DNA from 3 places in the Variovorax sp. FW301-JW7 genome. Region 1 is predicted to be linked to each of the others. Evidence: predicted binding sites of a transcription regulator. Region 1 holds the regulator's gene; each other region holds the start of a gene.
What was found. Region 1 encodes sigma-54, which starts transcription at its own class of promoters, with help from an activator protein. Its sites were predicted from a motif close to TGGCANGNAANCTGCTTT; they were not measured.
Positions count from the first base shown of each region.

Region 2: AC3WQM_RS24550 (TorF family putative porin) is a predicted target of sigma-54. The motif match lies at 3,856-3,873, and genes of this name have one in related genera.
Region 3: glnA (type I glutamate--ammonia ligase) is a predicted target of sigma-54. The motif match lies at 3,814-3,831, and genes of this name have one in related genera.

Region 1 is NZ_JBYTBC010000016.1:7,850-15,236, forward strand. It holds gene AC3WQM_RS29060 (YceI family protein) at 1-228, shown strand, start outside; gene AC3WQM_RS29065 (LysE family translocator) at 251-895, shown strand; gene AC3WQM_RS29070 (phospholipase D family protein) at 900-2,516, opposite strand; gene rpoN (RNA polymerase factor sigma-54) at 2,527-4,119, opposite strand; gene lptB (LPS export ABC transporter ATP-binding protein) at 4,137-4,931, opposite strand; gene lptA (lipopolysaccharide transport periplasmic protein LptA) at 4,928-5,647, opposite strand; gene AC3WQM_RS29090 (thiol:disulfide interchange protein DsbA/DsbL) at 5,770-6,414, opposite strand; gene AC3WQM_RS29095 (SPOR domain-containing protein) at 6,567-7,334, opposite strand; gene argS (arginine--tRNA ligase) at 7,349-7,387, opposite strand, start outside.
Region 2 is NZ_JBYTBC010000010.1:60,512-67,898, reverse strand. It holds gene AC3WQM_RS24565 (SMP-30/gluconolactonase/LRE family protein) at 1-877, opposite strand, end outside; gene AC3WQM_RS24560 (ammonium transporter) at 1,086-2,510, opposite strand; gene glnK (P-II family nitrogen regulator) at 2,540-2,878, opposite strand; gene AC3WQM_RS24550 (TorF family putative porin) at 2,949-3,812, opposite strand; gene AC3WQM_RS24545 (YifB family Mg chelatase-like AAA ATPase) at 4,030-5,577, shown strand; gene AC3WQM_RS24540 (fumarylacetoacetate hydrolase family protein) at 5,601-6,788, opposite strand; gene AC3WQM_RS24535 (molybdopterin cofactor-binding domain-containing protein) at 6,854-7,387, opposite strand, start outside.
Region 3 is NZ_JBYTBC010000007.1:308,349-315,735, forward strand. It holds gene ntrC (nitrogen regulation protein NR(I)) at 1-560, opposite strand, end outside; gene glnL (nitrogen regulation protein NR(II)) at 587-1,666, opposite strand; gene AC3WQM_RS20840 (hypothetical protein) at 1,681-2,205, opposite strand; gene glnA (type I glutamate--ammonia ligase) at 2,352-3,767, opposite strand; gene AC3WQM_RS20850 (competence/damage-inducible protein A) at 3,915-4,715, opposite strand; gene AC3WQM_RS20855 (EI24 domain-containing protein) at 4,712-5,617, opposite strand; gene AC3WQM_RS20860 (sterol desaturase family protein) at 5,674-6,648, opposite strand; gene AC3WQM_RS20865 (polysaccharide deacetylase family protein) at 6,665-7,387, opposite strand, start outside.

The DNA of each region.
Region 1 (7,387 bases):
GACGTGCCCGGCACGCTCACACTCATGGGCCAGACCAAGCCGGTGACGCTGAAGGCCGTGCGCTTCAACTGCTACCTGAACCCGCTCATCAACCGCCAGGTCTGCGGCGGCGACTTCGAAGCCACCGTGCAGCGCAGCGACTGGGGCATCACCTGGGGCCTGAACTTCGGCTTCGAGAACAAGGTGAAGCTGCTGGTGCAGGTCGAAGCCGTGAACGTGCAGCAATGACGACGACGCAAGGAGCCACGCGATGATGGACACCACCCTTTCCCTGCTCGGCATCGCCGGCGCCATGGCCGTGGGCGCGATGAGCCCGGGCCCGAGCTTCGTGATGGTGGCGCGCACGGCCGTGGCCTCGCGCAGCGACGGGCTGGCGGCGGCCCTGGGCATGGGCGCCGGCGGGCTGGCCTTCTCCATCGCGGCGCTGGCCGGCCTGCAGGCGGCGTTCCTCGCGGTGCCGGGGCTGTACCTCGCGATCAAGGCCTTCGGCGGCGCCTATTTGATCTACCTGGGCTTTCGCATCTGGCGCGGCGCGCGTCAGCCGCTCGCGATCACGCCCGACACGGACGCCTCGCCGCGCCAGCAAGGCCGCAGCGGACGCACCTTCCTGCTCGGCCTGGCCACGCAGGTCAGCAACCCGAAGACGGCGGTGGTGTACGCGAGCATCTTCGCGGCCTTCCTGCCGCGCGAGGTGCCGCTGGTGCTGGCGCTCGCGGTGCCGGCCGTGATCTTCTGCATCGAGACGGGCTGGTACGCGATCGTCGCGCTGGCGCTGTCCTCGGCCGCGCCACGCGCGGCCTACCTGCGCTACAAGACCTGGATCGACCGCGCCGCCGGCGGCGTGATGGGACTGCTGGGCCTGCGGCTGGTGTGGTCGGCCATGCGCGGCACCTGAGGCCCTAGAGCAGGCTCTCGGGCGTGAGCGGCGCCAGCAGCTCGAGCATGGTGCGGTCCCAGAAGCCCGAGTCGGGCTCTTCGTGCAGCACGGTGGTCTTGCCGCCTTCCTCGCTGACCCACTCGATGCGCCGCGAGCCGGTGGCGCCCGCATCGGCGCCTTCGGCAAAGCGCAGCCGGTAGGCGCCCTGCTGCTTGAGCACGTCGAGCAGCTTCAGGGTCTGCTGCGCCATCTCGGGGCTGCGGATGAACAGGCCGATCTCGGTGTTGTGGACCTCGGAGCGCGGATCGAAATTCATCGAGCCGACGAACAGGATGCGCTGGTCGATCACCGCCGACTTGGCGTGCAGCCGCCCCACCGACGTGCCGAACAAACCGAGGCGCACGCTGCGCCGCGTGCGCGCGGAACTCAGCTCGTGCAGCTCGGCGCCCAGCGCGAGCATGTCGGCGCGGTAGCGGCGGTAGGCGGTGTGCACCAGCGGCTCGTCGGTGGCGGCGAGCGAGTTGGTGACCACGCTGATCTTCACGTGGCGCCCGCGGATCTCGCGCATCACCTCCAGCCCCGACGCGCCCGGGATCAGGTAGGGCGAGACCAGCGTCACCTCGCTGCGCGCGCGGCGCATCTGCTCGACCACGTTGTAGCGCACGCTGTCCACGTCGAGCAGCGGCACGCCGCCGTACGACGCGGTCTTGCCGATCACGCGGTCGGGTGAATCGGCATACGCCTCGGCGGTGGTCCAGATCAGGCCGAGCTTGCCGGCGTCGAGGTCGTCGGCCACCGGGCTGTAGCCCAGCAGGTCGTTGGGCGCGGGCCTGGGCGGCGGCGGCGTGGTGTCGGGGCCGGTGGCGGCGTCGAAGCGGCGCTGCAGTTCCTCGCGCGGCAGGTCGGTGTGCACGACCGCGCCGATCGGGCGCACGTGCGGGCTGTTCCAGTACTGGTCGAACAGCACGCCCAGGCGCGGGATCAGCGCGCCCGTGACGAAGGTGTCGAGGTCGATGAAGTTCGGGCCGGTGGTGCGGCGGAAGTACTGGTTGCCGATGTTGCGCCCGCCCGCCACCGCCATCGCGCCGTCGGCGATGAAGAGCTTGTTGTGCATGCGGCGGTTGACGCGGCTGAAGTCGAACAGTGACGCGGTGAAGCGCTTGAGCAGGCTGCCGCGCCCCGCCGGAAACGGGTTGAACAGACGCAGCTCGACGTTCGGCGTGGCGGCCAGGCCGAGCAGCAGCTCGTCTTCGCCGGACGTGTAGAGGTCGTCCATCAACAGGCGCACGCGCACGCCGCGCTGGGCCGCATCGCGCAGGGTGCGCAGCAGGTAGCGGCCGGTCTCGTCGTTCTCGATCTGGTAGTACTGCACGTCGAGCGTGCGCTGCGCGCGGCGCGCCAGCTGCAGCCGCGTGTCGAAGGCGAAGTCGCCGCCGGGCATCAGGCGAAAGCCGCTGAGGTCGGGGTCGGGCTGCGAGGCCAGCGCGATCTTGCCGAGCGCGGTGTCGGCCGAGACGGCGATGGCCTTGGTGGGCGGGCGCGGCGCCTCGTCGGGCAAGGTGGCACAACCGGCGAACAGCGATGCAGCCACGAGGGCGAAGACCCAATGCCCCCAGCGCGACAGCAGGCGACGGGTCATCGTGGGCTTTCTACAGAGCTTTGCGCAGGTTGGCGGGCGCGATGCGCAGCGCCTCGCGGTACTTGGCGACGGTGCGGCGCGCGCACTCGATGCCCTGCTCTTTCAGCATCTCGGAGATCTGGCTGTCGGACAGCGGCTTCTTGATGCTCTCGGAACTCACGAACTGCTTGATCAGCGCGCGCACTGCCGTGCTCGACGCGTTGCCGCCGGTCTCGGTGCCCAGCGCCGAACCGAAGAAGTACTTGAGCTCGACCGTGCCGAAGGGCGTCGACATGTACTTGGCGGTGGTCACGCGCGAGATGGTCGATTCGTGCAGGCCCAGCTCGTCGGCGATCTCGCGCAGCACCAGCGGGCGCATCGCGAGTTCGCCGTGCACGAAGTAGCTCTTCTGCCGCTCGACGATGGCGTTGCTCACGCGCAGGATGGTGTCGAAGCGCTGCTGGATGTTCTTGATGAACCAGCGCGCCTCCTGCAGCCGCTGCGACAGCGCCTGGCTGCCCTCGCCCTTGTGCGACTTGAGCGCACCGGCGTAGATGTCGTGCACGCGCAGGCGCGGCATGACCTCGGGGTTGAGCATGACGCGGAACTTCACGTTCGTGCCGCGCCCGGTCTTGGTGACGATCACGTCGGGAATGACGATGTTGCGTTCGACGTCCACAAAGCGCCGGCCCGGCTTGGGCTCCAGGCGCGCAATGATCTGCAGCGCCGAGCGCACCAGCTCTTCGTTCGTGCGCGTGAGCGTGGCCAGGCGCTTGAAGTCGCGCCGCGCGAGCAGCTCCATCGGCTGCTTGCAGATCGCGATGGCGGTCTTGCGGATGAGCGCTTCGGCCTCGGTCTCGTCTTCGCTGGCGAGCGCCTTCAGCTGGATGCTCAGGCATTCGCCGAGGTCGCGCGCGCCGACGCCCGCCGGCTCCAGGCTCTGCAGCAGGCCGAGCGCCACCTGGAAATGGTGCACGAGGTCGTCGAACTGGTCGTTGTCGTCGCCCGCCAGGCCCGAGGCCAATGCGGGCAGCGAGTCTTCGAGGTAGCCGTCGTCGTTGAGCGATTCGATCAGGAAGCGCAGCGCGGCACAGTCGTTTTCGTTGAGCCGCAGGCTCAGCGCCTGGCGGTGCAGGAACGACTGCAGCGACTCCTGGCTGCGCGCAAGCTCGGTGGCGTCGGCACGCTCGTCGTCGCCCAGGTTGTTCTGGCGCGCGGGTGCATCGCTGCCCCACTCGCTGTCGTCGGGCGCCATCTCGACGGTGCCGTCGCCTTCCCAGTCGGGCTCGCGCTCGGTGATCTCGGCGGCGGGGCCATCGGAGTCGGGCGTGGACGTGGTTTCGCTGGTGGTGGTCGTCGCGCTGCTGGTCGGCGCCGGGGCGAAATCGCCTTCGCCGGTTTCACCGCCCTCGTCGCGCGGCACGGGCGTGTCGACAGCATCGAGCCCGAACTCCTCGCGCGCCGCTTCTTCCGCGGTGCGTTCGAGGAACGGGTTCTCGTCCAGCATCTGCTCGACCTCCTGGCTCAGCTCGAGCGTGGAGAGTTGGAGCAGGCGAATGGACTGCTGCAGCTGTGGCGTCAGCGCCAGATGCTGCGAGACGCGAAGGGACAGCCCTTGCTTCATGGAGACCCGACCCTCCCTTACATGCGGAAGTGCTCGCCCAGGTACACCCTGCGTACCTCGGCGTTGTCGACGATCTCCGAGGGTGTGCCTTGTGCCAGCACGTGCCCGTCGCTGATGATGAACGCGTGATCGCAGATGCCCAGCGTTTCACGCACGTTGTGGTCGGTGATGAGCACGCCGATGCCACGTTCCTTCAGGAAGCTGATGATCCGCTGGATCTCGATCACCGCGATCGGGTCGATGCCGGCGAAGGGCTCGTCCAGCAGGATGAAGCGCGGCTGGGTGGCCAGCGCGCGCGCGATTTCGACGCGGCGGCGCTCGCCGCCCGACAGTGCGAGCGCAGGCGAATCGCGCAGATGGTCCACGCGCAGGTCGGCCAGCAGGTCGGTCAGGCGCTCGTCGATGTGCTGCTTGGACAGCGCCACCAGACGGCCGTTGGCGTCGGGCTCGCGCTGCAGCTCGAGCACGGCACGCACGTTTTCCTCGACCGTGAGCTTGCGGAAGATCGAGGCTTCCTGTGGCAGGTAGCTCAGGCCCATGCGCGCGCGGCGGTGGATCGGCATGTGGGCGATGGGCTCGCCGTCGATGGTGATCTCGCCGGCGTCGGCGCGCACCAGCCCGACGATCATGTAGAACGACGTGGTCTTGCCGGCGCCGTTGGGGCCGAGCAGTCCGACGACCTCGCCCTTTTGCACATCGAGCGAGACGTCTTTCACGACCGTGCGGCTGCCATAGCTCTTCTTGAGGCCGCGCGCCACGAGGCGGCTGCCCGGGACGCCGTCGGCGGGCGGGGTTCCTGCGGTTTCGATCACTTGCGCCCTTCCCCTTCGGTGCCGCCCAGCGTGGTGCTCGAGCGCAGCCCGGCGCCGGGCGCGGGGGTGGGCGCCGGGGCCGCGGGCTTCTTGCCGCCGGCCGCCGGTGCAGCGCCGGGCGCCGCCGGGGCCGGCGTGGCCTTCGGCGTGAGGATGGCCTTCACGCGACCGCCACCGCCCGCCGAGACGCCGGCGTTCGGCGGCACGAGGGAGCCGTTGACGGTGTAGGTGTCGTTGCTCTGGTCGTAGACGATCAGCGCGCCGCTGCTCTCGTCGTTGGCCGTGGCGCCGATCAGGCGGCGCATGACGGCGCGGCGGATGAACTTGACGTTGTCGGCGCGGCTGTCGTACTCGATGACTTCCGACTCGCCCTCGATCCACTCGTCGCCGGCGTTGCGCTTCTGCTTGTAATAGGCCAGCTTGCCGGGCGCCGCCGTGACCACGCCGTACTGGTAGCCCTCGGCGTCCTGGCGCACGTCCAGCCGCGCACCGCGGATGATGATCGTGCCCTTCGTGACCAGCACGTTGCCGGTGAACACGCTGGTCTGTTTCAGGTCGTCGTAGCGCATCGAGTCGGACTCGATGTTCATCGGCTTGGTGCGGTCGGCGGTTTCAGCCAGGGCGCCGGAGGCGGCTCCGGCCAGCAACAGCGCGCCGAAGGCCAGGCGGCCGAGGCGACGAAGGGTGGGGAATGTGGGGATGGAGGGCAATGTCATAAAGGCACGAAACTTGCTCTGAAACATTGTATGCGTGGGACGGTGATTGACCACCGCCGCCAATGAAAAAGCCCGCCGAAGCGGGCCTTGCGTTCGACCAGGAAAGCAGGTCGCCGGGTCGGTCAGCCCTTCTTGGCTTCGCCGATCAGGAAAGTCGCAACCTGCAGCACCTTGGCCATGCTGCCGGCGGTTTCGCCGTCGACATACCAGCGGCCTGCCACGGCCAGGGCCGGCACGCCGGCGACCTTGTAGGCCTCGGTCTGCTGCGACGCGCGACGGGCCTTGCTGGCCACGCCGAAGGACGCAAATGTTTCCTTGAACTTGGCGCCGTCGAGGCCGGCACGCTCGGCCCAGGCCTGGATGTTGGCTTCGCCGTTCAGGTTCTGGCGCTGTGCGTGGATCGCAGCGAACACCTTCGGGTGGTATTCCTCCAGCTTGCCCATGGCTTCGAGCGTGAAGTACAGGCGCTGCTTGGCTTCGACGTCGTTGCCCACGAAAGGCACCGGGATGCGGCGGAACGCCACTTCCTTCGGGGCTGCCTTGACCCAGGCTTCGAGCGAGGGCTCGAAGTCGTTGCAGTGCGGGCAGTTGTACGAGAAGAACTCGACCACCTCGACCTTGCCGGCGGATGCATCGACGGGCACGCGCTTGTCGAGCACGAGGAAATCGGAGCCGGCCTTGGGGGCGCGCTGGGCGTGTGCCGGAACGGCAGCCAGCGAAAGCAGCCCGATCGAAGTGGCGGCCAGCGAAAAGTCACGACGTTTCATGGAAAAGATTCTCCTGTGGGTACCGCAGTACAGAGCCGGCGCGCCGCCGGGAGTTCCCCGTGGGCGGCGCGACCGAGGCGCTGGAATTGACAAACGCGTGCGGCGAATGCCGCGCGGGCGAGAGCTTAATGGCTGTTCAAGAAAAGCGTCGGTCAGCGCTGCACGCGCACCAGCGCCGATTCGAGACCGCCGCCGTCGAGCCGTTCCTTGAGCCGGTCGGCGTCGTCCTTCTTGTTGAACGGGCCGGCGCGCACGCGGTAGACCGTGCGACCGGCCTGCTCGCGTTCGGTGACCTTGGCCTCGACGCCCATCAGCGACAGCTTGGCGCGTTGCGCCTCGGCGTCGTCGGTGGTGCGGAAGGCGCCGGCCTGCACGAAGTACATGAAGGGATCGGCACCCGACGGCGACGGTGCGGCGGCCGTGTGGCTCGGCGCAGCGGACGCGGTGGTCGTGCTGCCGCCTGCGCGGGCCCGGGCAAGGTCGCCCAGCGGATCGTTAGACGGCGGCAGCGCGTTGGCTTCGGCCGGCACCGGCGCGGGGCGTGCCGGCTTGGGCGCCACCACCACGGGGGCGGGGGCGGTGACCGGCGGGGTGACGGTGGTGGGCGCCGTGCCCGGTGCCGCGGTGACGGGGGCGCCGGTGATCGGGTTCACCGGGCCGGTGGCCGTGGCGGCCGGTGGCGTGGCCGCCGGCTTGGGCGCGCCGGCCTTGCCGGCCAGCGGTGCGTTCGGGTCCCAGTCGCGGTTCTTGCGGGCTTCGGCTTCGTCCTGCTCGGCACCGCCGCGTTGCGTCTTGTTGACGAACGGGATCGGCACCTTGGTGACGTAGACCGCGATGCCCAGGGCGACGCCCAGACCGAGCACCAGGCCGATGATCAGCCCGATGACGATGTTGCCGCGTTGTCTGCTTGTCTTCTTCATGTTCAGAGGGTGATTCACATCTTGTTCGGCGCACTGACGCCGAGGATCGCGAG
Region 2 (7,387 bases), on a different contig from region 1:
GCACGGTGCCCGAGGCCGGGCGCTGCACCAGCTCGTCGGCCGGACGGCCCTTGCGTCCGCTGGTGACGAACAGCGTGCGCAGGTCGTCGCCGCCGAAGCAGGGCATGGTCGGGCATTGCACCGGCACCGCGATGGCCGCGACACGCTCGCCCGTGGGCGCAAAGCGCAGCAGCTGCGCGCCTTCGAACATCGCGACCCAGTAGTGGCCGGCGGCGTCGACGGTGGCGCCATCGGGTCGGCCGTCGTAATGCGAGGGCGCGCCGGGCACCCAGCCCGCGGGCTTGGGGTCGAACTGCTGGAACACGCGCGCATGCGACAGCGTGTTGGCCTCGGCGTCCCAGTCCCAGGCGCGCACCACGTGCGCGGCGGTGTCGGCCCAGTACAGGGTGCCGTTGTCGGGCGAGAACGCCAGGCCGTTGGCGGTGGTGACGTGTTCCAGCATCGACGTGATGGTGGGAGACACGTCGCCCGGGCGTGCGTCGAAGCAGTAGAGCGCGGCGTTGGGGAGGTCCTTGGCCTCGTTGAGCGAGCCGGCCCAGAAGCGGCCGAGCGCGTCGCACTTGCCGTCGTTGAAGCGCATGGTGCGCACGTCGTGCTCCGCGCGCGCCATCGCGACCAGTTCACCGCCCCATTCGCGGGCGCGGTAGATGCCGTCGCGCAGCGCGATCACGAGGCCGCCGCTGCGTGCCGGCGCCATGCAGCCGGGTTCGGTGGGCAGCGCCCATCGCTCGACCGTGGCCGCGGGCGAACCGATCTCGCCGCGCGTGCGCAGCACGGCGCGGCCCGGGATGTCGAGCCAGTAGAGCGCGCGTTCGTGCGGATGCCAGAACGGCGATTCACCCAGTTCGCAGAGGCTGTCTTCGATGGAGGTCCACATGGTGGGGCGATTGTGCCCCCGGCCACGCGGGCCGCGGGCAAAAAAAAGCCCGCTGACGCCGAAGCGCTCGCGGGCTGAACATCCAAAGGAGACTCGCCTGAAAAACCGGGAGCTGTCGTTCTTCTTTGTGTCGAAAAGGGTGGTGGTGGTCTTTGAAGCGCGGGGGCCGGCACCGTGCCGGACCACCCGCTGTCTGTCTGTATGCGAATCAGCGGTTGTAAGCTGTTTCGCCGTGTGACGAGATGTCGAGGCCTTCGCGCTCTTCTTCTTCCGACACACGCAGGCCGAGGGTCAGGTCGGCGATCTTGAAGGCGATGAACGCCACCACGCCGGACCACACGATCGTGAACAGCACGCTCTTGACCTGGATCCAGACCTGGCCGCCCATCGTGAAGGTGTCGGGGGTCAGGCCGCCGGTGCCGCCCAGGCCCTTGGCTGCGAACACACCGGTCAGGATGGCACCCAGGATGCCGCCCACGCCGTGCACGCCGAACACGTCGAACGCGTCGTCGGCGCCGAGCATGCGCTTGAGGCCACCGACACCCCACAGGCAGACCAGGCCGGCCAGCAGGCCCAGCACGATCGAACCCATCGGGCCGACGAAACCGGCGGCAGGCGTGACGGCCACGAGGCCGGCAACGGCACCGGACGCGGCGCCCAGCATCGAGGCCTTGCCCTTGTGCAGGCTCTCACCCAGGATCCACGACAGGGCCGCGGCGGCGGTGGCGAGCACCGTGTTCACGAAAGCCAGGCCGGCGGCGGCGTTGGCAGCACCTGCCGAACCCGCATTGAAGCCGAACCAGCCGACCCACAGCAGCGAAGCGCCGACCATGGTGAGCGTGAGCGAGTGCGGCGTGAACGCTTCCTTGCCGTAGCCGACGCGCTTGCCGATCATGTAGGCACCGACCAGGCCGGCGATACCGGCGTTGATGTGCACCACGGTGCCGCCCGCGAAGTCGAGCGCGCCGTCCTTGCCCAGCAGGCCGCCGCCCCACACGATGTGGGCCATGGGCACGTAGCTGAAGGTGAACCAGATCACCGAGAACAGCAGCACGGCCGAGAACCTGGCGCGTTCTGCGAAGGCGCCGACGATCAGCGCCACGGTGATGGCCGCGAAGGTGCCCTGGAAGGCGACGAACACGTATTCGGGAATCGTGGTCAGCGCGCCGAAGGTCTCCTGCGTGATGCCCTTCATGAAGATCTTGTCGAAGCTTCCGAAGAAATTGCCGTCGCCCGTGAAGGCCAGGCTGTAGCCGTAGATGGCCCACAGGATGCTGATCAGCGAGAAGATCACGAAGACCTGCATCAGCACCGACAGCATGTTCTTGGAGCGGCCCAGGCCGCCGTAGAACAGCGCCAGGCCGGGGATGGTCATCAGGATCACGAGCAGGGTCGAGGTGAGCATCCAGGCGGTGTCGCCGGAGTCGACCTTGGGCGCGGGTGCCGCGGCCGGAGCGGCGGGCGCAGCTTCGGCAGCAGCGGGTGCTGCAGCCGCTGCAGGCGCGGGTGCAGCCGCGGCAGGTGCCGATGCAGCCGGTGCCTCAGGGGTGGCGGCGGGTGCCTGGGCCAGCGCCGACGTGCCGGCGACGAAGACGCTCAAACCGAGCGCAAGAGAGACAAGAAGTTTTTTCATAGTCGTTGTTCTTTCGGGCCAGGACTCGATCAGAGGGCTTCGCGGCCCGTTTCGCCGGTGCGGATGCGCACGACCTGCTCGAGGTTGTAGACAAAGATCTTGCCGTCGCCGATCTTCCCGGTGCGCGCAGCGCCCTCCACCGCCTCGATCACGCGGTCGACGAGGTCGTCGGAGATGGCCGCCTCGATCTTCACCTTGGGCAGGAAGTCGACCACGTACTCGGCGCCGCGGTACAGCTCGGTGTGGCCCTTCTGGCGACCGAAGCCCTTCACTTCCGTGACGGTGATGCCCTGCACGCCGATGGCCGAGAGTGCTTCACGCACCTCGTCGAGCTTGAACGGTTTGATGATGGCTGTGACCAGCTTCATGATGAGTTGCTCCTTCTGGATGGATGAAAGGTGGCGCGGCAACGTGGGCCGCACCTGGTTGTTGTGTCGATTACAGCGTCTTCGTCAGCGTGACGATGAAGCGTGCCTTGTTGGGCGAGTACGTCGTCTGGCCGAAGGTGCCGAAACCGAAGTCGTAGCCCGGGTTGGCCACGGCGAGGTACGAGCTCTTCTTGTTGGCGCCCTGCACCGAGCCGGTGAGCGTCAGGCCGCTGCCGAAGTCGTAGGTGGCGCCGATGTTGTAGTCGACGTAGCTCTTGTAGCCCAGGCTGCGGATGTCGCTGGACATGTTGGTGAAGCCGACCGCCGCCTTCAGCGTGACCTTGGGCACGATCTCCTTGCTGTAGGCCAGGTTCAGGTAACCGGTGTTGGTGCCCTTCAGGCCCGAGCCGGCCTTGTTGCCCGCGTAGCCGAAGTAGTCCTTCGACACGGTGTGCGAGTACTTGGCCGTGAACGAGCCGAAGCTGTCGTTGGCGTAGGTGGCGCCCACGTAGAGCTCGGTGGTGTTGCCTGCCGAGTTGCCCGGGTAGATGTAGGTCAGCGCACCGACGTCCATGTCGACCGGGCCGGCCTTGAACTTGTAGCCGCCGTAGATGTCGCTCTCGATGCTGTTGCCCTTGAGCCAGTTGACGCTGGAGTTCCAGTTGCCGACGTAGAAGCCGCTCTCGCCGAAGGCGTAGTCGAAGCCGCCCTGGATGGCGGGCTTGAAGCCCTTGGTCTTGGCGTAGTCGTTCTTGCCGATCATGTCCTGGTCCTGGCCGCGGAACTTGTAGTTCGAGGTCAGGGAGACATTGCCCGTGAGCAGGGGCGCGGGTGCCGGGGCTGCGGCGTCGGCGGCCTGGGCCATGGCGGCGCCCGAGGCGGTCAGTGCAGTGGCCAGAACGATCAACGCCTGGGCGGCGGTACGGTGCGTCATCAGGGAACTCCTCGCAAGTGTGTTGTTGGACCTGAGCACCCTCAAAGCAGGGAGCGTGCCAAAGTGCACAAATACCGCCCCGGCCAGAGGGCGGCGATGCGCGGCGGTGAGCGCCAAATCGTTACAAGCCCTGTTTCCGGCAGTTGCACACGCTTGCACGCTGCACGGTCCTGGGCCTGCATGTCGCAGGCGCACCAACTTGGGGAGAAGGAGAACAATGAGTCTGTCTTTGGTGCAAAGCCGCGCCTTGCTCGGCCTGGAGGCCGCCGCCGTCACGGTCGAGGTGCATCTGGCGAACGGCCTGCCGAGCTTCACCCTGGTGGGGCTGGCCGAGACGGAGGTCAAGGAGGCGCGCGAACGCGTGCGCTCGGCGATCCAGAACGCCGGGCTTGAATTTCCTACGAACAAGAAGATCGTCGTCAATCTCGCACCCGCCGACCTGCCGAAGGATTCGGGCCGCTTCGACCTGCCCATCGCCCTGGGCATCCTCGCGGCCAGCGGGCAGATCGAGAACGCCCGGCTGGCCGGCCACGAGTTCGCGGGCGAGCTGTCGCTGTCGGGCGAACTGCGCCCCGTGCGCGGCACGCTGGCGATGGCCCTGGCCCTGCACACACGCGGCGTGGCGACGCGGCTGGTGCTGTCCATGGACAGCGCCCGCGAGGCCGCGCTGGTGCCCGGCGGGGAGGTCTACGGCGCCCGGCACCTGCTGGACGTGGTGCGCCAGTTCCTGAGCGACCGCGACGCCGCCGCATCCGCGCCCGAGGGCCCCGACGACGGCTGGACCCGCGTGCTCCCCGCGACCGGCGATGCCGCGCCGCACTACGCCGACCTGGCCGACGTCAAGGGCCACGCCAGCGCCAAGCGCGCGCTGGAGGTGGCCGCCGCCGGCGGCCACAGCCTGTTGATGGTGGGCGAACCGGGTTCGGGCAAGTCCATGCTCGCGCAGCGCTTTGCCGGCCTGCTGCCGCCGATGGGCATCGACGAGGCACTCGAAAGCGCCGCCATCGCCAGCCTGGGCGGGCGCTTCGCCACCGGACGCTGGATGTGCCGGCCGACAGCGGCGCCGCACCACACGGCCAGCGCGGTGGCGCTGGTCGGCGGCGGCTCGCCGCCCCGGCCCGGCGAGATCTCGCAGGCGCACCACGGCGTGCTCTTTCTCGACGAATTCCCCGAATTCGCGCGCGCCGCGCTGGAGGCGTTGCGCGAACCGTTGGAGACCGGCACGATCACCATCGCGCGGGCCGCGCGGCGCGCGGAATTTCCGGCGCGCTTCCAATTGGTCGCGGCGATGAACCCCTGCCCCTGCGGCTACCTCGGAACGACCACGGCCAAGGCCTGCCGCTGCACGCCCGACCAGATCCTGCGCTACCAGGGCAAGCTCAGCGGCCCGCTGCTGGACCGCATCGACCTGCACATCGAGGTGCCCGCTGTGCCCGCGCAGCTGCTGCTCGATGCACCGCCCGGCGAATCGACCGCCAACATCCGCACCCGCGTGATCACCGCACGCGAACGCGCGATGCGGCGCCAGGGCACGCCCAACCAATCGCTGCAGGGCAGCGCCATCGACACGCATGCTGCGCTCGACACGCCGGCGCGGCAGTTCATGTTCAACGCCGCGAACAAGCTCGGCTGGTCGGCGCGCAGCACGCACCGCGTGCTGAAGGTGGCGCGCACGGTCGCCGACCTGGCGGGCGCGGACACGGTGGAGGTCGCGCACGTGGCCGAAGCCGTGCAGTACCGGCGGGCGCTGCGCAGCGGCGCGTAGACAGCGCCACGCGCCCCGGCGGGCTACAGCAGGCCGCGTCCGGCCAGGTTGCGCATCAGCGCCCCGATGCCGTAGCGCCAGCGCGGCGCCTGGTCGGCATGGACCACGCGGTTGTTCAAAGCACCCAGCTCGGGGGCCGCGATGCGCACGTGGTCGCCCACGACGTGCGTGAACCCTTGCCCGGGGCCATGGCGGTCTTGCGTCGGCGCGAACATCGTGCCCAGGAACAGCATGAAGCCGTCGGGGTAGGCGTGGTGGCGGTTGAGTGTCTGCGCCACGAGGTCGAGCGGATCGCGGCTGATCTTCGACAGCGAGCTCGAACCTTCGAGCGTGAAGCCTTCGGGGCCCGTCACGTTCAGCGCGACCGTGATGCGCCGCACATCGGCGATGCCGAAGTGCGCATCGAACAGGCGGATGAACGGGCCGATGGCGCACGAGGCGTTGTTGTCCTTGGCCTTGCCCAGCAGCAGCGCGCTGCGGCCTTCGAAGTCGCGCAGGTTGACGTCGTTGCCCAGCGCGGCGCCGAGCGTTTCGCCGCGGCTGTTCACCGCGAGCACGACTTCGGGCTCGGGGTTGTTCCAGGCCGAGTCCGCGTGGATGCCCACGTCGGCGCCGGTGCCCACGGCCGCAAGCACCGGGGCCTTGGTGAAGACCTCGGCGTCGGGGCCGATGCCCACTTCGAGGTACTGCGACCACATGCCTTGCGCGATGAGCACGTCCTTCACCTTCATGGCTTCGGGCGAGCCCGGCACGATGTCGGCGAGGTTGTCGCCGAGCACATCGCCGATGGCCGCGCGCGTGGCTTCGGCGCGCGAGGCATCGCCACGTGCCTGCTCTTCGATCACGCGTTCGAGCAGGCTCGCGACGAAGGTCACGCCGCTGGCCTTCACGACCTGCAGGTCGCAGGGGGCGAGCAGCCAGGCCTGGTGGCTGTCGCGCGTGCTTTCGTCGCTGTTGGCAAGCACGGCATCGAGCGCGGCGATGCGCGGTGCGGTGCCCGCTTGCAATGCAGCGCGCACGGCTTCGGCCGGCGAGCCCTGGCCTTCGAGCAGGTCGCTCATGGTGGGCGCGAGCTTTGACAGGTCGTGCAGGCCATCGCCCTGCACGGCCACCAGCACCGGGCCCACGCCGGGTTGCCAGAGGCGACCGACAAGGGTGGCGCGCTCGGCGTCGCGGGGCAGGCTGGAAGCGGTCGAAAGGTCCAAAAGCATGGCGTGGTGTCTCCGTGAATAAGGTCTGCGCGCCATCGTAGCCGCGCCTCGGGAACCGCCGTGTGTCAGTGGCCCGGCGTGGCCCGCACGCGCGCCACGTCGGTGGGCAGGTTCGTCCACGGCGCTTCCTGCGGCGCGAAACGTGCGCGCATGTAGCCGGCGAGGTCGGCGATCTGGCGGTCGTCGAGCGCTTCGCGGAACGCGGGCATGAAGCCGATGTCGCGGTGCGCGGGCGCGCGCACGCCATCGAGGATGGTGCGCAGCAGGTTGTCGGGCCGTGTGCTCGTGAGGCTGCTGTTGAGTGCGAGCGGCGTGTTCACGCCCAGCAGCGTGGGGCCGTCGCCGTCGTGGTGGCACGAGGCACACGCGCTGTCGAACATGCGCTGCGCGGGGCCGAGCAGCTGGCCCTGCGTGCGCGCGGCGTTGTCGATGGCCTGCTGCGCGAGCGTCTGCGGTTGCGCAGCCGGCGCGGGGTTGAACGACCCAAGGTAGACGGCCATCGCGCGCACGTCAGCGTCGGGCACCTGCGCGAGTTCGCGCACCACCTCGGCCATCGGGCCGCCCGCGATGCCGTGGCGCGGCGAGTGGCCGTGGCGCAG
Region 3 (7,387 bases), on a different contig from region 1:
GAGTGCTTGTGCAGCGCGCGCGCCACCAGTTCCTTGCCCGAGCCCGATTCGCCGGTGATGAGCACCGTGACGTTGCTTTGCGACAGCCGGCCGATGGCACGGAACACGTCCTGCATCGCGGGCGCCTGGCCGAGCATCTCGGGCGCGGCAACCATGCGCTCTTCGGACACCTCTTCGCGCTGGCTTTCGTCGACGGCGCGGCGGATGAGTTCCACGGCGCGCGGCAGGTCGAAGGGCTTGGGCAGGTACTCGAAGGCGCCGCCCTGGAAGGCCGAAACCGCGCTGTCCAGGTCGGAGAAGGCGGTCATGATGATGACCGGCAGGCCGGGGTGCTTGGCCTTGATCTTGTCGAGCAGGTCGAGCCCCGAGCCGCCCGGCATGCGGATGTCGCTCACTAGGACCTGCGGGCCCTGCTGCTCGTCGCCTTCGGCCTGTTCGAGTGCGGCCAGGACTTCGCGTGTGTTCGTGAAGCTGCGCGTAGGCATGTCTTCGCGCAGCAGTGCCTTCTCGAGCACGAAGCGTATCGATTGGTCGTCATCAACTATCCAGATCGGCTTCATGCATCTCCTCTGTTGCCGGGGCTGCCCTAGGGCAGCGGAATCAATATCTTGAAATCGGTTCGGCCCGGGACGCTGTCGCACTCGATCACGCCGTGATGCTGTTGCACAAAAGTCTGCGCAAGCGTCAGTCCCAGCCCGGTCCCGCCTTCCCTGCCCGAAACGAGCGGATAGAAGATGCGGTCCTTGATCGTGTCCGGCACACCCGGTCCATTGTCGATGACATGCAATTCCAGTGCCAATCGATACCACTGCTTATTGAAGATCACCTGTCGGGCCACGCGGGTCTTGAAAGTGATCTGCGCATCGCCCGCCGCGCGGCGCTCGGCCAGGGCCTGCGCCGCGTTGTGCGCGATGTTGAGGGTGGCCTGGATGAGCTGCTCGCGGTCGCCGCGGAACTCGGGAATGGAGACGTCGAAGTCGCGCTCGATGTGCAGGTCGCGCGGAAACTCCGCCAGGATGACCGAGCGCACGCGCTCGCACACCTCGTGGATGTTCACGTCGCCCACCACGTGCGGGCGCCGGTGCGGCGCCAGCAGCCGGTCGACCAGCGTCTGCAGCCGGTCGGCCTCGTGGATGATGACCTGGGTGTACTCGATGAGGTCGCGCGACTCGACCTCCATCTGCAGCAGCTGCGCCGCGCCGCGAATGCCGCCCAGCGGGTTCTTGATCTCGTGCGCGAGGTTGCGGATGAGCTCCTTGTTGGCCTGCGCCTGGTCGATGAGGCGCTCCTCGCGGTCCTGGCGCACCTGCTGCTCCAGCGGCGACATCTCGATGATGAGTTCGCCCTTCTTGTCGCCGTGCGCCAGCGTGACCTGCACGGGCATCAGCTCGTGGTTCACGCGCCGCAGGAACGCCTCGTAGCGCAGCGTGGCGAAGTCGTTGCTGCTGGCGCCGTCGAGCGCGGTGCGCAGCACCTGCGGCTCATGGAAGCAGGCGCCGAACTGCGAGCCCTCGAGCGTGCGCCGCGAGGTACCCAGCGCGTCTTCGAGGCCTGCATTGGCGAACAGCACCGAGCCGTCGCTGTTGACCACCGCGATCAGCGTGGACAAGAGGTCGAAGGCACGAAAGCGCGGATTGGCGCCAGTCGCCTTCTTGCCGAACACCATGGACTGCGCGCCGCTTACTGCGCTTGCGGCTTGCCGGGCAGGCGGCCGATTTCGCGGCGGATGCCGGCGATGTCGCTCTCGTTGCGCGCGAGTTCGGCCTTCATCTCGGCCACGCGGTCGAGGTACTTCTGGTAGTTGCGGCCTTCGCTGCCCTGCTTCTCGGGCTCGCCGTTGTTGTATTCCTTCTTGAGCTCGGTCTGGCGAGCCTCGGCCTTGCGCAGCTCGGCCTCGAGCACCGAACGCGCCTCGCCGTCGCGCGCGCGCTGGTCGACGCCTTCGACGCGCGGGCTGCCCGCCGGGGCGCGCGCGGCGGATGAACCGCCCGACGACGACGCGCTGCCACCACCGCCGCCCGAAGGCTTCGTGCCCTGCACGACGGTGACGTTGCCGCCTTCCATGATCTTGCAGCCCTTTTGCTGGGCCACGGTCGCGTTGTTGGTGTACTCGTTGCCGCAGCGCCAGACGCGCTCTTGCGCGAGCGCCGCCGTGGCGGTGGCGAACGAGGCGGCGGCCAGGAAAATCAGGGAGACAGTCTTCATTTGATTCCGGAGAGGGCGCGACAAACGCGCATTTTGATGCAATTCGGGCCCGCTCACGACAGGGTGTTCCGCACCAAGGAAAAAGGACGGCCGGGGCCGTCCTTTTGTCTTACTTGCCCGCCGGGACGGGCTTGTTGTGGCGCTTTTTACAGCGAGTAGTACATGTCGAACTCGACCGGATGGGTCGCCATGCGGAAGCGCGTGACTTCCTGCATCTTGAGGTCGATGTACGCGTCGATGTACGAGTCGGTGAACACGCCGCCCTTGGTCAGGAACGCACGGTCCTTGTCCAGGTGCTCCAGGGCCTGGTCCAGGCTGTGGCAGACGGTCGGGATCAGCGCGTCTTCTTCCGGCGGCAGGTGGTACAGGTCCTTGCTGGCGGCTTCGCCCGGATGGATCTTGTTTTCCACGCCGTCCAGGCCGGCCATCAGCAGCGCGGCAAAGCCCAGGTACGGGTTCATCAGCGGATCGGGGAAGCGCGCTTCGACGCGGCGGCCCTTCGGGTTGGCCACGAACGGGATGCGGATCGAGGCCGAGCGGTTCTTGGCCGAGTAGGCCAGCTTCACCGGGGCTTCGAAGCCGGGCACCAGGCGCTTGTAGCTGTTGGTGCCGGGGTTCGTGATGGCGTTCAGGGCACGGGCGTGCTTGATGATGCCGCCGATGTAGTGCAGCGCGAAGTCCGACAGGCCTGCGTAGCCGTCGCCGGCGAACAGGTTCTTGCCGTCCTTCCAGACCGACTGGTGCACGTGCATGCCCGAGCCGTTGTCGCCAACGATGGGCTTGGGCATGAAGGTGGCGGTCTTGCCGTAGGCGTGGGCCACGTTGTGGATCACGTACTTCTGCAGCTGGACCCAGTCGGCGCGCTGCACCAGCGTGCTGAAGCGGGTGCCGATTTCGAGCTGGCCGGCGTTGGCCACTTCATGGTGATGCACTTCGACCGGGATGCCCAGCGATTCGAGCACCAGACTCATTTCCGAGCGCATGTCCTGGAAGCTGTCGACCGGGGGCACCGGGAAGTAGCCGCCCTTGACTGCGGGACGGTGGCCGCTGTTGCCGTGCTCGAACTCCTTGTCGGTGTTCCACGAGGCTTCTTCGGACTCGATCTTCACGAAGCAGCCCGACATGTCGTTCTTCCAGCGCACGCCGTCGAACACGAAGAATTCGGGTTCCGGTCCGAAGTAGGCGGTGTCGCCCAGGCCGGAAGCCTTCATGTACGCCTCGGCACGCTTGGCGAGCGAACGCGGGTCGCGCTCGTAGGCCTTGCCGTCGGCCGGGTCGATCACGTCGCAGGTCAGGATCAGCGTCGTTTCTTCGAAGAACGGGTCGATGTTGGCGGTGTTCGGGTCGGGCATGAGCTGCATGTCCGAGGCTTCGATGCCCTTCCAACCGGCGATGGACGAACCGTCGAACGCGTGGCCCGAGGTGAATTTGTCTTCATCGAAGTGCGACACAGGCACGGTGACGTGCTGTTCCTTGCCGCGGGTGTCGGTGAAGCGCAAGTCGACGAACTTGACCTCGTTTTCCTTGACGAGCTTGAGTACATCGGCGACGGTCTTTGCCATCAGTTTCTCCTGAGTTGGATGGTGGTTAGGAATACAGGGACGGGAGGATGCAGTTTCTGTGCCATTGTCACCCCGCCGGATGAGGCCCGGGTGACGGCCCAGGGGCTGCCGGAAAAGGAAATAATCACCAAACTGGTGCAATACGAATTAACGCACCAATTCGGGGCCGAGCTTCGCATCGAAAGTGTGCAGACCTTCGATCAGCTGGCCATAGGCGGCATCGAGCTTCGCGGGATCGCCCTTGACGCCCAGCTCGATGTGGCGGCCGTATTGGGGGTGATCCACACTGGGGAGGCTGAACACCTTGATGCCGGCGTGGGCCTGCTCGATGGCCTGCATCAGGGGCGTGAGGGTGGCTTCCATCGCACCGAAAACGATCACGGACTTCTCGGCGATGGCGTTGCGGGTGAACAGATCGGCATAGCGGCTGTCGAGCACCGACTCGATCATCGGCCAGGCCATGACCGGAAAGCCCGGCACGAAATGCACGTGCTCGACGCTGAACCCCGGGATCTTGTTGTACGGGTTGCGGATGATCGACGCGCCCTGCGGAAACACGCCCATGTTCAGGCGGTGGATGTTGTCGGACCGGTCGGGCTCGTAGGGCACGCCCTGCTCCTTGGCCGTGTCCTGCATGCGCTCGCGGATCAGCGCCTCGGCCTCGGGGTGCAGCGCCAACGGCACGCGCAGGGCCTGGGCGGCGCACTGGCGGGTGTGGTCGTCGGGCGTGGCGCCGATGCCGCCGGTCGAGAACACGATGTCGCCCGAGGCGAAGGCGCGCATGAGCGCCGCGGTGATCCGCGTGGGCTCGTCGCCCACGTATTCGGCCCAGCCCAGCTGCAGGCCGCGCGCGGCCAGCAGCTCGATGACCTTGGCCATGTGCTTGTCGGCCCGCTTGCCGGAAAGGATCTCGTCGCCGACGACGATGAGACCGAATGCGCGTGTCATGGTGAACCCCATTGAGAGAGAGCGGCCTTGTTGGCCTCGGTGGCTTCGGCGGCCTCGAGCGCCTGCTGCTGCGCGTCGCCGCCGCCGGCCGCGGCCTGCTGCGCCGCGCGCTGGGCACGCAGCTGGGCCAGGGCGTCCAGGCAGTAGTGAGCGAACCAGAGCGCGGAGAAAGCAAAGACCAGCGTGTAGATCCAGATGGCGATCGGCACCAGCACGAAGAAGGCTGCGGCGAACAGCAGGCCCGAGGCCCACACGATGCTCGGCGCGGCACCCAGGTAGCCGCACAGCACGCCGATGCACAGCAGCGGCAGCCGGTGGGCACGCAGCAGCGCGGCGCGCTCTTCGGGGCTGGCGTGCTCGGCCAGCGCGTCGAAGCTCATCACCCGGTAGGTCAGCCAGCCCCAGATCAGCGGCGGCAGGATCAGCACCAGCGGCGGAATGAGCCACAGCGGCATCGACACCACCAGGGCGATCAGCGCCAGCACCGTGGCGCCGAGCGAGCGCAGCACGCTGCCGAAGAAGGAGGCGCCCTTCTTCTGTTCGAGCGTCGGAAAGCGCCGTTCGGCCGCGAGCTTGGTGAGCGCCGGCGCCATGAAGCCGGCCACGATCAGCAGCGACAGCACCACGATCAGCGGCGTGACGCCGAACACCACCACCAACGGCGCCAGCGCGGCCGTGACGTCAGCCGAGAACAGGCGCCCGATCCAGGCCCAGAAGCTGGACAGCAACGGCCAGGCGTCTAGGGCTTCGCGCGTCCAGGCGACGGCCGCGTCCCAGTAGAAGTAGCCGAGCCCCGCGGCCAGCAGCACCATGAGCGCCAATGGCAGGAGCGACAGCACGATCACGCGCGGGAGCATGCAATACGCCACCGCGCGCCAGAAGGAGTCGAGGAGCAGGCGCATGAGGTTCGAGGATAGCGCAAGGCCCCGGCCCGCCAGCCGCCAGGCCTGCGGGTGGATCAGGCGCGGCCGAACAGCCGCTTCAGCCCCAGCCACTGCTGCGACCAGAAGCCCTGGCCGTAGTCGCGCGGCCGGCCGTCGGCGCCGGGCTCGACCTGGTCGCGGATGCCGGTCGGGTCGTAGCGGTTCTCGAAGTTGGCGGTGCGAAAGAGCATGTCCCACCAGGGCAGCAGCACGCCGAAGTTGTGGCCGCCGAGCGTGCTCCGGCCGTGCGACTCGTGGCCCAGCCCGATGCTGTGGTGCAGCCGGTGGAAGCGCGGGCTGACCCACAGCCGCTCGCCGATCGCCCCGAAGCTCAGCCGCAGGTTGGCGTGCTGCAGGCTTTCGCTGAGCTGGGTGAAGGCCACGACGGCGATGAACTGGCCCGGCGCCACGCCGATCAGCTGCGCCACGATGACGATGAGCGTGTCGTGGATGACGTCGTCCAGCAGGTGGTTGCGGTCGTCGCTCCACATCGTCATCTGGCGCTGCGAGTGGTGCAGCGAATGCAGGCTCCACCACCAGTTGAACTGGTGCTGGCCGCGGTGAATCCAGTAGCCGACAAAGTCGAGCACGACAAGGTAGATGGCAAAGGCCACCCACGGCACGTCGGTCACGCCGGGCCAGACTTCGTCCAGGTGGAAGGTGCCCCACCCCGCCATGCGCAGGCTGCCGAGCAGGTCGTCGAACACGGGCTGCAGCACGAAGAACAGCGCCAGCCGGAACAGGCCCAGCCGGTGGATCAGCGTGTAGATCACGTCGGTGCGGATGGCGCGGCGGTCGGTCACGGGCTCGACCGCGCGCCAGCGCTGCAGCGGGCCGATGACGGCCAGCAGCACGAGGATCTGGATCACGCCGACCAGCAGCCAGCCGGTGGCGTCGAAGGCGTCCTCGGCCCAGCCGCCCAGGCCGATGGCGTACACCAGCGGCTGCACGGCGGTCTCGAAGAGCCAGCCCTGCATGGCGGAAAAAACGTCGGTCAACCAGTCGATCACGGCGAAAACTCAGGATTCAAGGGTGGGAGGCGATCCAGGCGCGGTAGTCCGGGTGCTGGCGCAGGGTGCGAAAGCAGAAGCCCTTGGCCTTCAGGCCGACGATGAGCGGCTCGAGATTGGCCGGCGCCCACGGGTCCTTGCGCGACCAGATGCCCAGGTGTGCCAGCAGGATGTCGCCGGGGCGGATGCCCGCGAGTGCCTGGGCCAGCAGCTTCTGGTTGCTGAACGTCTCGCTGGGCAGCTCGTCGCCCAGGAAGCCGGCAGGCGACCAGCCCACGTGCGCGTAGCCGCAGTCCTTGGCGGCCGCCAATAAAGCGGGCGAGGTCTTGCCACCCGGCGCGCGGTACAGCGGCAGCGGCTTCTTGCCGGTGATGGCGGCCAGCCGGTCGGACGACTTGCGGATGTCGGCGCAGTAGTCAGCCGCGCTCCAGACCGACTCCTTGCCGGTCTGCGGGCCGGCCGACGGCTTGATGCGAAAGCCGGGCGGCGTGCCCTTGACGTCGCCGCGCCAGTAGGCGTGGTCGTAGGTGTGCGAGCCGAACTCGTGGCCCTCGGCCGCCCTCGCCTTCCACCACGGCGCCCAGTGGTCGTCCAGGCTGTCGCCGTCGGTCTGGGTGCGCTCGGCGGCGGCGAAGAAGGTGACGCGCACCTCCTGGCGCTTGAGCACGTCGGCCACCAGCGGGGCGATGCCCATGTGGCCGGTGTCCAGCGTCAGGTAGACGGGCTTGTCGCAGGCGGC